One region of the Streptomyces sp. Rer75 genome, then DNA from elsewhere that is predicted to be linked to it. Evidence: riboswitches for the same ligand, from Rfam matches in the RefSeq annotation. Region 1 holds a riboswitch; each other region holds the start of a gene.
What was found. Region 1 has a riboswitch for thiamine pyrophosphate ahead of thiO (glycine oxidase ThiO). Riboswitches for the same ligand answer to the same signal wherever they lie in the genome.
Positions count from the first base shown of each region.

Region 2: it holds a riboswitch for thiamine pyrophosphate, as region 1 does, so the genes downstream of both, HYQ63_RS39265 (cytosine permease) here and thiO (glycine oxidase ThiO) in region 1, are expected to answer to the same signal.
Region 3: it holds a riboswitch for thiamine pyrophosphate, as region 1 does, so the genes downstream of both, thiC (phosphomethylpyrimidine synthase ThiC) here and thiO (glycine oxidase ThiO) in region 1, are expected to answer to the same signal.
Region 4: it holds a riboswitch for thiamine pyrophosphate, as region 1 does, so the genes downstream of both, HYQ63_RS30375 (thiamine ABC transporter substrate binding subunit) here and thiO (glycine oxidase ThiO) in region 1, are expected to answer to the same signal.

Region 1 covers NZ_CP058693.1:2,809,164-2,812,364, forward strand. The annotation lists gene HYQ63_RS11705 (Rv2175c family DNA-binding protein) at 41-406, opposite strand; gene HYQ63_RS11710 (NAD(P)/FAD-dependent oxidoreductase) at 532-1,764, opposite strand; TPP riboswitch at 1,973-2,086, shown strand; gene thiO (glycine oxidase ThiO) at 2,085-3,201, shown strand, end outside.
Region 2 covers NZ_CP058693.1:9,253,600-9,256,800, reverse strand. The annotation lists gene HYQ63_RS39270 (APC family permease) at 1-166, opposite strand, end outside; partial or broken gene HYQ63_RS39265 (cytosine permease) at 283-1,529, opposite strand; TPP riboswitch at 1,587-1,681, opposite strand; gene HYQ63_RS39260 (triphosphoribosyl-dephospho-CoA synthase) at 1,688-2,569, opposite strand; gene HYQ63_RS39255 (IlvD/Edd family dehydratase) at 2,687-3,201, opposite strand, start outside.
Region 3 covers NZ_CP058693.1:5,100,871-5,104,071, reverse strand. The annotation lists gene HYQ63_RS21615 (YibE/F family protein) at 1-1,318, opposite strand, end outside; TPP riboswitch at 1,388-1,504, shown strand; gene thiC (phosphomethylpyrimidine synthase ThiC) at 1,497-3,201, shown strand, end outside.
Region 4 covers NZ_CP058693.1:7,030,853-7,034,053, forward strand. The annotation lists gene HYQ63_RS30365 (phosphatidate cytidylyltransferase) at 1-370, shown strand, start outside; gene rlmN (23S rRNA (adenine(2503)-C(2))-methyltransferase RlmN) at 453-1,559, shown strand; TPP riboswitch at 1,625-1,728, shown strand; gene HYQ63_RS30375 (thiamine ABC transporter substrate binding subunit) at 1,724-2,797, shown strand; gene HYQ63_RS30380 (iron ABC transporter permease) at 2,776-3,201, shown strand, end outside.

The DNA of each region.
Region 1 (3,201 bases):
TGAAGTGGATCGGAAGTGGTGCGGAGAACGGCGGGCGACGTCAGACGGCGAGCGCCTGCGCGCGCCGCTTCACTTCCGTGCCGCGATTCTCGCGCAGCGCCTGGGCCGGGGTGCCCGGCAGGCTCGGGTCAGGGGTGAAGAGCCACTCCAGCATCTCCTCGTCGCTGAAGCCGTCGTCCTTGAGCAGTGTCAAGGTCCCCACGAGGCCCTTGACGACCTTGCCGTCACCGATGAAGTCCTCGGGCACCTGGAGCACCCGGTTCTCGCCACGGCGCACCGCGATCAGCTGGCCCTCCTTGACCAACTGCCTCACGCGGGTCACCTCGACGCCCAGCCGGTCGGCGACGTCGGGGAGAGTGAGCCAGGCGGGGACGAGAGCATCGATCTTTGCGTCAATCTCGGTCACGGAACAAGCCTGCCATCTGGGACTGACAGTGGGTAGCCGGGCGTCCGCCGTGCGGGCTGCCGGGGACGGGGGCCCGCACGGTCCTGCCGGGCCCCGCACCCCTGATCACCGGGGGTACCGGCGGGTCACAGAACGGCGGACTTCAGCGGCACCGACGGATCCGTGGCCCGGGTCCGGTCCAGCCGGGCGCCGCGTTCGATCAGCTTGCGGCCCTGGGCCAGATCGCGCGGACGGCCGACCGCCAGCAGGGCGACCAGGGCCCCGTCCCGCAGCCAGCACACCGACCAGGCGGCGCCGTCCGGGTCGCCCCGCCAGACCAGTTCGTCGGCGTCCGAGTGGTGTCCGGCGTACTGCACGAACCGCCCGAACTGCTCGGACCAGAAGTACGGCACCGGGTCGTAGACCTGGCCGGGGAAGCGCGCGGTCCGGCTGCCGACCACATTGGCGGCGACCGTCCGCGGCCCCTGGAGCGCGTTGTCCCAGTGGTGCACCAGCAGCCGGGTGCCGTAGCGGGTGGACGGGAAGGACGCGCAGTCGCCGACGGCGTACACGTCGGGCGCCGAGGTGCGCAGCCCCTCGTCGGCGGCGATGGACCGGTCCTCGGCGAGTTCGACGCCCGAACCGGCCAGCCAGCCGGTCGCGGGCCGGGCGCCGATGCCGACGACCACCGCACCGGCCCGCAGCCGGGTGCCGTCGCCGAGCTGGAGCCCGTTTTGGTCGAGGGCGGTGACCCGGGCGCCGGTGACCAGGGTGGCGCCGTAGTCCGCGTACCAGCGGGTCATGTGGGCGGCGACCTCCGCCGGGAGGGCGCCCGCCAGCGGCCGGTCCGCGGCCTCGACGACCGTCACCGTGCAGCCCGCCTCGCGGGCCGCGGTCGCGAACTCCGCGCCGATCCAGCCCGCCCCGATCACCACGATCTCCTGCTGCGCGGCGAGCACCGGGCGCAGCCGTTCGGCGTCGTCCAGGGTGCGCAGCAGGTGGACGCCGGGGACGCCCTCGCTGCCGGGCAGGGCGACCGGTTCGGCGCCGGTGGCGATCACCAGGACGTCGTACGGGATCGGGCCGGACCCGGTCTCGACCGTCCGCCCGTCCGTGTCCAGCCCGGTCACCGGGACGCCGAGGCGCAGCCCGATGCCGAGCGCGGCGAAGTCCACGTCGAACGCGGACCCTTCGGCCTTGCCGAGCAGCACGGCCTTGGACAGCGGCGGCCGGTCGTACGGCTGATGGGGCTCGGCTCCGAGCAGCAGGATCTCCCCGGTCCAGCCCTGCTCCCGCAGCGCGACGGCGGTCTGCACCCCCGCCATGCCCGCGCCGACGATCACCACCCGCTGTCCGCCGCCACCCGCCGAGGACGCCATCGTCTTCGTCGTCTCATCGCTCACACGATCACTGTATTGCGGCAGGTGGGGCGGACCGGAGAGCGCACGGCGAGATCTCGGGCACAGCCCGACGGGCCGGACGGCCCGTCGTGACGGCCCGTCGTACCGGGGGCGCGGGGCCTCGTGCCCGGCACCGCCCGGGACGCTCCCTTCCGGGCGATTCGGGGCGCGTACTAGGGTGGCGGGACAGAGCACTCGCGGGAGCCCGGTCGCACCGGGCTGAGAGGGAGGCTGGCGCGGCCTCCGACCGTACGAACCTGATCCGGGTCATGCCGGCGAAGGGAGGGGGCGACCAGCCCATGCACACACCACCCCACACCCCACACGAAGCACCCCGAGGCAGCACCGCGCCGTACGACGTCCTCGTCATCGGCGGCGGCATCATCGGCCTGGTCACGGCCTGGCGGGCGGCCCAGCGGGGCCTGCGCACCGCCGTCGTCGACCCGGCGCCCGGCGGCGGGGCCGCCCAGGTCGCGGCCGGGATGCTGGCGGCCGTCACCGAGCTGCACTACGGCGAGCAGACCCTGCTCGGGCTGAACCTGGCCTCGGCGCGCCGCTATCCGTCGTTCGTGGCGGAGCTGGAGCAGGCGAGCGGCCATGACCTGGCCTTCCGTACCTGCGGGACGCTCTCGGTCGCGCTCGACGCGGACGACCGGGCCCATCTGCGCGAGCTGCACGACTTCCAGCAGCGGCTGGGACTGGACGCACAGTGGCTCACGGGGCGCGAATGCAGGCGCCTGGAGCCGATGCTCGCGCCGGGCGTGCGCGGGGGCCTGCGGGTCGACGGCGATCACCAGGTCGACCCGCGGCGGCTGGCGGCGGCGCTGCTGGCGGCGTGCGAACGCGCCGGGGTGGCCCTCCACCGCGTCCGCGCCGAGCGGCTGCTGCTGAACGGCGACGGCGACCGCGCCGCCGGGGCCGAGCTGGCCGACGGTGCGCGCACGCGGCTGACCGCCGAACAGACCGTGCTGGCCGCGGGCAGCCTCAGCGGGCGGCTCCCCGGCGTGCCCGAGGAGGTCCTGCCGCCCGTGCGCCCCGTCAAGGGCCAGGTCCTGCGGCTGTCGGTGCCCGGCGCGTACGCGCCCTTCCTGTCGCGGACCGTGCGGGCCGTGGTGCGCGGCGGGCACGTCTACCTCGTCCCGCGCGAGAACGGCGAGCTGGTCGTCGGCGCGACCACGGAGGAGCTGGGCTGGGACACCACGGTCACCGCGGGCGGGGTGTACGAGCTGCTGCGCGACGCGCACGAGCTGGTGCCCGGCATCACCGAACTGCCGCTCGTCGAGACCCTGGCCGGGCTGCGCCCCGGCTCCCCCGACAACGCCCCGCTGCTCGGCCCGACCGAGCTGCCGGGCCTCCAGCTGGCCACCGGCCACTACCGCAACGGCGTCCTGCTCACCCCGATCACCGGCGACGTCA
Region 2 (3,201 bases), 6.4 Mb from region 1:
CGGCGGTCTGGGCGGCGTACAGGGCCGCGAACAGCCAGCCGGAGCCGAGGATGTTGGAGAACCCGATCGCGGTCAGGGCCCAGAAGCCGAGGTCCTTGCGGAGTCTGCGTTCCTCGGCGAGCACCGCCGTGGCGGCGATGGACTCCGCTGGCTGGTTCTGCGGCACGTGGCACGTCTCCTCGGGTGGTGCGGGAACTCAACGGAGCCCAGGGTGCCACGCCTGCCGCGGGGCGCGGTCGCCGGATGCCGTGTGACGTGCGGATACGGGCGAAGCCACCCGCCTCAGCGGACGGTGTGGAGCCGTGTCCTGAGCGGGGCGTAGACGAGGAGCGCCGCGAGGAAGGCGGCGTAGTAGGCGAGGTCGGCGCCGTGCAGCGCGGCGGCCACCGGGCCCGTGTACAGGCTGGTGTCCATGAACGGCACCGCCGCGGCGAAGGCGGCGCCGAACGCCAGCAGGGCGGGCCACCACGGCTGCGGGCGGGCGCTCTCGGCGGCCGGGTCCACCGGCGCGCCGCCCCGGGCCCGGGCGCGGACCCGAACCAGTCGACGGCCACGACCGCGACGAAGCCGGGGATCCAGTAGCCGACGAACAACAGCACGTTCGGGAAGCGGGCGGTGGTGTCGGCGGCGTGCATCCACAGCACCAGCGGGAAGCCGAGCACGGCGGCGAGCGCCACGGCCAGCAGCCCGAACGCGCCGAGCGCCCCGCCGCCCAGCGCCTCATCGACGCCGCGGGCGGTCTGGTCGGTGAAGACGGAGGCTCCCCACAGCCCGAGCGCCTGGACGGCCACGAAGGACACGGTGACGCCGAGCAGCGTGCACCAGAACATGCGGGGCCGGGAGGTGGCGCGGGGCAGATAGCGGCTGAAGTCGCTGGCGTACGGCGCCCACGACAGCGCCAGGCTCAGCGCGATGGTGCTGGTCAGGACGGAGGCGCCGATGCGGTCGGCGCCGTGGGCGGACCCGGTGGCGGCGGGGTGGACGCCATCGAGCAGCTTGACGGCCAGGGCGGCGAACGCGGCGGCGAGGACGAACGTCATCAGCTTCTGCATCCGGTGGATGGCCTCGTAGCCCAGCACCCCGAGCGCCCCCTGGGCGGCCATCATGAGCAGCACACCCAGCCAGAACGGCAGCCCGCACAGCCGGGCCAGCGCATCACCGCCGAACAGGCCGATGAGGGCGTCCCAGGCGACGGACGACAGCCACTGGAGGACGCCGGGCACGGCGACGGCCCGGCCGAACGCCAGCCGCGCCAGGGGCAGCTGCCCGGCGCCGGTCAGGCTGCCCCAGGTGCCCAGGTACGCGGTGGGCACGGCATCGATGAGGGTGCCCAGGACGACGGCGGCCAGCGCGGTGGCGAAGTCCAGGCCGAGGGCGATGCCGACGGTGCCGGTGAACACGCCGGTCGTGGTCAGGTTCGGGGCGAACCACACGGTGAACAGGCGCCCCGGCCCGCCATAGCGGTGGCTTTCCGGAACCGGCGCGATCCCGCGCGCCTCGACGCGCAGATCGCCGGGCGCGGTGGGCATCCGGCCGTCGAAGACGGACTCCGCGCCGGTGGTGGCCGGGTCGGTGGCAGCATGCGGCCATGGCATCGATGACATCCCTCCGCCAGTGCTAACTGGTTCAGGTTCGACGGGTGTGATCTCAGCCCCCTGGCGGGGCACCCCGTGTCCGGTGGAGCGGCCTAACCCCTCGCCACGTGGCCCCGGTCCCGGGGGCGGGTCCGGGCCCGGGCCGGGAGCGCGTCCAGGAACAGCGCCCCGGCCAGCAGCGCGGCGCTCCCCCGGGGCGCGATGCCCTGGGCGCGCAGCTCGGCGTCGAGGGCGGCGAGGGCGGCGGCGCCCCGGTCCGTCGCGGCGCCGCCCGCCTCCAGCACACCGCGCGCCCCGTCCTGCACCCGCCGGAGGGCGGGCGGCCCCGCCTGGTACAGCGGCCCGGTGTCCTGGAGTGTGCTCATCACGGTGAGCAGCGCGTCGAGCCGGGCCTGCGTCTCGGTGGCGCCCGCGGCCCGCGCCGCGGACAGGGCGTCCAGGGCGCGGCGTACGTGCGGGAAGGCGGCCCGCGCCTCGCCGCGCGCCCCCGCCGCCCCGTAGGTGGCGGACACCTGCGAGCCCGCCGACGGCCTGCGCGGGGCGCCACGGTCGACGTGGGCCGCGAGCTGCCGGGCGGTGGCGGTCAGTTCATCGGGTGCGGCGCCGGGTTCCAGGGCGGCGGCCGCCACCAGCAGCCCCAGCACCCACAGCGCCCCGTGGTGCAGACGGCCGGTGACCGGGCCGCCACCGGCCCGCGCCATGGTCCACTCGGCGCAGCGGCCGATGGCGCCCAGCTCCTCGCGGAGCGCACGCGTCGGCTCGCCGGGGCGCCGGGCGGCGGCCGCCATGGCCGCGAAGCCGGGCGCCAGCGACTTGGCCGACCAGCGCAGTGCGAGCAGGTCGGTGCCGGTGGCGCGGGCCTGGAGGTCGCGGGTGTCCGCGAGGCCCGGTTTGGGGGTCAGCTCCGCCTGGGAGATCAGGGCTCGTACGGCGGTCTGCGCCAGTGCGTCGTCCGTGGAGCGCGTCGTGGGCATGCCCGGAGGGTAATCGGCGAACCTTTCCCGGGCCTGGGTCGTTCCTGTGACCCCGCTGTGGGCGTCATGTCAGTGCGATTCGCGGGCGTCACGTCGGTGCGATTCGCGGGCGTCATGTCAGTGCGATTCGCGGGCGACGAACGATCCGCGGGTGCCGCTGAGGAAGTCCAGTCCGGCGCCGCGGTCGGCCTGTTCGACGTGGTCGCGGTAGATCTGCTCCCATCCGCCGGTGGCCGGTGGGGCGGCGGCGGTCACCGGTTGCCGTGCGGCGAGTTCCTCGTCGGGGACGTCCAGCCTCAGCAGCCGCCGCTCGACGTCCAGTTCTATCCAGTCGCCGGTCCGCACCAGCCCCAGCGGACCGCCCGCCGCCGACTCGGGCGCGATGTGCAGGACGACGGTGCCGAAGGCGGTTCCGCTCATCCGCGCGTCGCTGATCCGCACCATGTCCCGCACTCCGGCCCGGAGCACCGCGGGCGGCAGGGGCATGTTCCCCACCTCGGGCATGCCGGGGTAGCCGCGCGGTCCGCAGCCGCGCAGGACCAGCACATCGGACGCGTCGACGTCCAGGTCCGGGTCGTCGATCCGGGTACGGAAGTCCTCGATACCGTCGAACACCACGGCGCGGCCCCGGT
Region 3 (3,201 bases), 2.3 Mb from region 1:
TGGTCACCGGCACCGAGGCGACCAGTCCGATGCTGCCCACCAGCGTGCGGACGATCTCCTCCGCGACGATCTCGCTCGTCGCCACCGTTCCCACCCCGCTGTCCGCGATCGAGAAGAGGAGCAGCAGCGGAAGCGAGGCGCCCGCGTACGCCAGCACCAGGGTGTTCACGACGGACGCGATGTGGTCCCGCCCGATGCGCATCGCGGCCGCGTAGAGCTTGCGGCGGCTCGTCGTGGGGTCCGCTTCCCGCAGCTCCCACACGGCCGAGGTCTGGGTGACCGTCACATCGTCCAGCACACCCAGCGAACCGATGATCACCCCGGCCAGTAGCAAGCCCTTGATCTCGATGTCGGGATAGAGGCCGTGCACCAGACCGGTCTGGTCGTCGGTGTTGCCGGTCAGCGACGCCCAGCCGATGAACAGCGAGCCGAGCACGCCGATCAGCAGCAGCGAGACCAGGGTGCCGAGCACCGCGACCGAGGTGCGGGCGCTCAGCCCATGGCACATATAGAGCGCCAGCAGCATGATCGCACTGCCTCCGACGACCGCGACCACCAGCGGATTCGAGCCCTGAAGTATCGCCGGGAGGATGAACAGCGTCAGCACCCCGAAGCTGATGGCCAGCGCCACCAGGGCGAAGACGCCGCGCAGCCGGCCGACGGCCACGACCACGAGCGCGAACACCCCGGCGAGCAGGGCCATCGGGAACGAGCGGTCGACGTCCGAGATCGAGTACTGGAGGTTCTTCGGCGCCTTGGGCGCGTACGCCAGCTTCAGCTCCTGCCCGGCGCTGAACTTCCGTGAGGCGTTCGGCTGGACGATCTCGGGGAACGTGCGGCCCTTGTCCTTGCCCGAGGTGACCTCGATGGTGGCCTTCTCACAGACGGTCTTGCCGCCGCCGGAGCCGCCGCTCCCGCCTCCGGTGGCCCCGCCCGTGCCCCCGCCGGTCGCGCCGCCGGGTGCCGGGGCGGCGCCCTGCTGACCCGGTTCGGTGGGTGCCTGCGGCTGCGCGTTGGCGTCGGCGCAGTTGATCTCCTCCACCTTCACCACCCGCCCGGCGACCGTCTCCTGGTCGAATCCGAGCCCGCTGCGGCCCTGCGTGGTGTGCTCGGGGCCACCCGGCCACAGCGCGACCAGCCCGGCGACGACGGCGACGGCGAAGGGGATGAGCACCGCCGCGATGACCTTGCGGAGGCGTGCGGAGACGGGTGCGGCCGGGCCGTGCGCGTGGGCATGGCTGTGTCCGTGGCCGTGGCCATGGGCCTGGCCGGACGGGTGGGGCTGCTCGGGCGGGTGGTCCTGCTGTGTCGCGGTCACCATCGCATCATCGCAAGAGAGGCGGGCCCCCTGTTCAGGTATATGGGGAAACCGTTAGCGTGGGGGCACCTTTGCAATCGCGGGAGCTCGGAGCACCGGGCTGAGAGGGCGCTGACGCGACAGCTGCGCCGACCGCTGAACCTGTTACCGGGTAATGCCGGCGTAGGGAGTGGGTCTCATGACTCAGCAGGATGCACACATGCGCGAAAACGCTACCGATTTCGGCTGGCATAAGGGATATGTCACGGGTTCCCGCCCGGACATCCAGGTCCCGGTTCGCCGAGTGCACCTCACCAATGGCCAGGACGTGACGCTGTACGACACGTCCGGTCCGTACACCGACCCCCACATCGAAACCGACGTCCGCCGTGGCCTCGCGCCACTGCGGCAGAACTGGATCATCGCCCGCGGCGACACCGAGGAGTACTCCGGCCGTCCGGCCCGGCCCGAGGACGACGGGATCAAACACACCACGCCCCGCGGCGGCCTGCGCAACCTCGACGCGGTCTTCCCCGGACGGCCGCGCCAGCCGCGGAGGGCCCGCGACGGCGCCGCCGTCACCCAACTCAGCTACGCCCGCCGGGGCGAGGTCACCGCGGAGATGGAGTACGTGGCGCTCCGCGAGAACGTCTCCCCCGAGGTGGTCCGCGAGGAGATCGCGGCGGGCCGGGCCGTACTGCCCGTCAACGTCAACCACCCGGAGATCGAGCCGATGATCATCGGCAAGCGGTTCCTGGTGAAGGTCAACGCCAACATCGGCAACTCCGCCGTCACCTCGTCCATCGAGGAAGAGGTCGAGAAGATGACCTGGGCGACCCGCTGGGGCGCCGACACGGTCATGGACCTCTCGACCGGCCGCAACATCCACACCACCCGCGAGTGGGTGCTGCGCAACTCCCCCGTGCCCATCGGCACCGTGCCGCTCTATCAGGCGCTGGAGAAGGTCGACGGCAAGGCCGAGGAGCTGACCTGGGAGGTCTACAAGGACACCGTCATCGAACAGGCCGAGCAGGGCGTCGACTACATGACGGTGCACGCGGGCGTACGGCTGCCGTACGTCCCCCTGACCGCCCGCCGCAAGACCGGCATCGTCTCCCGCGGCGGCTCGATCATGGCCGCCTGGTGCCTGGCCCACCACCAGGAGTCGTTCCTCTACACCCACTTCGAGGAGCTGTGCGAGATCCTCGCGGCGTACGACGTCACCTACTCGCTGGGTGACGGACTGCGCCCCGGATCCATCGCCGACGCCAACGACGAGGCGCAGTTCGCGGAGCTGCGCACGCTCGGCGAACTCAACCGCATCGCCAAGGAGCACGGCGTCCAGACGATGATCGAGGGCCCGGGCCATGTCCCGATGCACAAGATCAAGGAGAACGTCGACCTCCAGCAGGAGATCTGCGAGGAGGCCCCCTTCTACACCCTGGGCCCCCTCACCACGGACGTCGCGCCCGCCTACGACCACATCACCTCAGGGATAGGCGCCGCGATGATCGCCTGGTGGGGCACGGCGATGCTCTGCTACGTCACCCCCAAGGAGCACCTGGGGCTGCCGGACCGCGACGACGTGAAGACCGGCGTCATCACCTACAAGATCGCCGCCCACGCCGCCGATCTGGCCAAGGGCCACCCCGACGCCCAGGCCTGGGACGACGCGCTCTCCGACGCGCGCTTCGAGTTCCGCTGGGAGGACCAGTTCAACCTGGCCCTCGACCCGGACACGGCACGCTCGTTCCACGACGAGACGCTTCCGGCGGAGCCCGCCAAGACGGCGCACTTCTGCTCCATGTGCGGGCCCAAGTTCTGCTCCATGAAGATCAGCCACGACATCCGCCGCGAGCACGGCGACGCGATGGACGAGGCGGAGGCGGAGGCCGGAATGGCGG
Region 4 (3,201 bases), 4.2 Mb from region 1:
GAGCGACACCGGTGCGTACGCGGTGGGCTGGCGTTTCGGCAAGCATCCGCTCGCGCCCCGCATCAGCCCCGGCAAGACCCGCGAGGGGCTGCTGGGCGCGGTGGCGTTCGCGATGGTCGTCGGTGCGCTGTGCATGCAGTACCTCATCGAGGACGGCGTGTGGTGGCAGGGGCTGCTGCTCGGCCTCGCCGTCGCGGTCAGCGCGACCCTGGGGGACCTCGGCGAGTCCATGATCAAGCGTGACCTCGGCATCAAGGACATGGGCAAGCTGCTGCCCGGCCACGGCGGGATCATGGACCGGCTCGACTCGCTCCTGCCCACCGCGCCCGTGGTGTGGCTGCTGCTGGTGATCTTCGTGGGCGGCAGCTGAGCCGCGCCCGGCATCGCGCTCCTCAGGCCCCGCGCCGCCCGTGGCGCGGGGCCTTCCGCATGTCTGCGACACTGGTACGGCCATGCCTAAGCCCGGAGAACTCACTTTCGCCGTGCCGCGTGGGGCCAAGAAGCCCCCGCGGCACCTCGCCGACCTCACGCCCGCCGAGCGCCGCGAGGCCGTCGCCGCCCTCGGGGAGAAGCCCTTCCGGGCCGCTCAGGTGTCGCGCCACTACTTCGCCCGCTACACCGACGACCCCGCCCAGTGGACCGACGTGCCGGCCGCCGCGCGCGAGAAGCTCGCGGCCGGGCTGCTGCCGGACCTGATGAGCGTGGTGCGGCACATCAGCTGCGACAACGACACCACCCGCAAGACCCTGTGGCGGCTCTTCGACGGCACGCTCGTCGAGTCCGTGCTGATGCGCTACCCGGACCGGGTCACCATGTGCATCAGCTCCCAGGCGGGCTGCGGCATGAACTGCCCGTTCTGCGCCACCGGCCAGGCGGGTCTGGACCGCAACCTGTCCACCGCCGAGATCGTGCACCAGATCGTCGACGGCATGCGGGCGCTGCGGGACGGCGAGATCCCCGGGGGCCCGGCCCGGCTGTCCAACATCGTCTTCATGGGCATGGGCGAGCCGCTGGCCAACTACAACCGGGTCATCGGCGCCATCCGTCGGCTCACCGACCCCGAGCCCGACGGGCTGGGTCTTTCGCAGCGCGGAATCACGGTTTCGACCGTCGGACTGGTCCCGGCGATGCTGCGGTTCGCCGACGAGGGCTTCAAGTGCCGCCTCGCGGTCTCCCTGCACGCGCCCGACGACGAGCTGCGCGACACCCTCGTCCCGGTCAACACCCGCTGGAAGGTGCGCGAGGTCCTGGACGCGGCGTGGGAGTACGCGGAGAAGTCCGGCCGCCGGATCTCCATCGAGTACGCCCTGATCAAGGACATCAACGACCAGGCGTGGCGCGCCGACCTGCTCGGTCGGCTGCTCAAGGGCCACCGGGTGCACGTCAACCTCATCCCGCTCAACCCGACGCCCGGCTCCAAGTGGACGGCGTCCCGGCCCGAGGACGAGAAGGCGTTCGTCGCGGCCCTGGAGGCGCACGGGGTGCCGGTGACCGTCCGGGACACCCGGGGGCAGGAGATCGACGGGGCGTGCGGCCAGCTGGCGGCCACGGAGCGCTGACCACCGGCTGATACGGTGCCTTCGCACAAGCGCCGTACAACCGTCGTATCGCGGCGGACAAATGAACATTCCGACAGGGGAGCGCGACAGCGCTGAGAGTGCGGCACGGCCGCAGACCCTCCAACCTGATCCGGGTCATACCGGCGTAGGGAGTCAGCCTCACCATGAACAGCCATCTTCGGCGTGCCGTCACCGCCGCCCTCGTCGGATCCCTCGGCACCGGCGTCCTCACCGGCTGCGGTGGGGACGCGGCGGACGGCAAGGACTCCAAGACGGTCACCCTGGTCTCGCACGACTCGTTCGCGGCGTCCAAGGCGGTCCTCAAGGAGTTCACCCGCAAGACCGGCTACAAGGTGCGGGTGCAGGCCGGTGGTGACGCGGGGGCCGCCGTCAACCAGGCGATCCTGTCCAAGGGCCACCCGCAGGGCGATGTGTTCTTCGGCGTCGACAACACCCTCCTCTCCCGCGCGCTCGACAATGACCTGTTCACGCCGTACGAGGCGAAGGGCCTGGACAAGGTCCCCGCGGCCTTCCAGCTCGACCGGGCGAAGCACCGCGTCACGCCAGTCGACTACGGCGACATCTGCGTCAACTACGACCGCGCGTACTTCGAGCGCAAGAAGCTCGCGCCGCCGAAGACATTCGCCGACCTGACCAAGCCCGCGTACAAGAATCTGCTGGTCACCGAGAACGCCGCCACCTCGTCCCCCGGCCTCGCCTTCCTCCTCGGCACCGCCGCCCGCTACGGCGACCACGGCTGGCGCGACTACTGGAAGAAGCTGCGGGCCAACGGCGTCGAGGTGGTCGACGGCTGGGAGCAGGCGTACTACGACCGCTTCTCCGGCTCGGCGGGCGGCGCCAAGGGCGACAAGCCGCTCGTCGTCTCGTACGCCTCCAGCCCGCCCGCCGAGGTGGCGGACGCGAAGTCGAAGCCCGCCAAGGCCCCGACGGGGGTGGCGGACGGCACCTGCTTCCGGCAGACGGAGTTCGCCGGGCTGCTGAAGGGCGCCGGCAACACCAAGGGGGGCAAGGCGCTGCTGGACTTCCTGCTGACCAAGCGCTTCCAGGAGGACGTACCGCTCAACATGTACGTCAATCCGGTGCGCGAGGGCGCCGAGCTGCCGGAGGTCTTCACCCGGTACGGGACCAAGGTCGCCGATCCGGCCACCCTGCCCCCGCGGAAGATAGCCAAGAACCGTGAGCCCTGGGTCAAGGCATGGTCCTCGCTCGTTCTGTAGAGCCTCGCGAGAACCATGAGAAGGGTGAGGCCGATCGCCGCGGGCGGCTGCGCGGCACCGCCCTGCGGCTCGCGCTCATGGCCGTGCCGCTCGCCTTCTTCGGCGTCTTCTTCGCGTATCCGGTGGTCGCGATCGTCACCCGCGGGCTGCGCGTCGGCGGCCGGTGGCAGCTCGAGCGGATACCCGAGGTGCTGGGCGACCCGTCCGTCCTGCACACCCTGTGGTTCACCGGCTGGCAGGCGGCCGCCTCGACCGGGCTGACGCTGGCGGTCGCGTTGCCCGGCGCGTATGTCTTCGCCCGCTTCGACTTCCCCGGCAAGGGGCTGCTGCGCGCCGTGGTGACCGTGCCGTTCGTGCTGCCGACCGTCGTCGCCGGATCGGCGTTCCTGGGGCTGCTCGGGCGC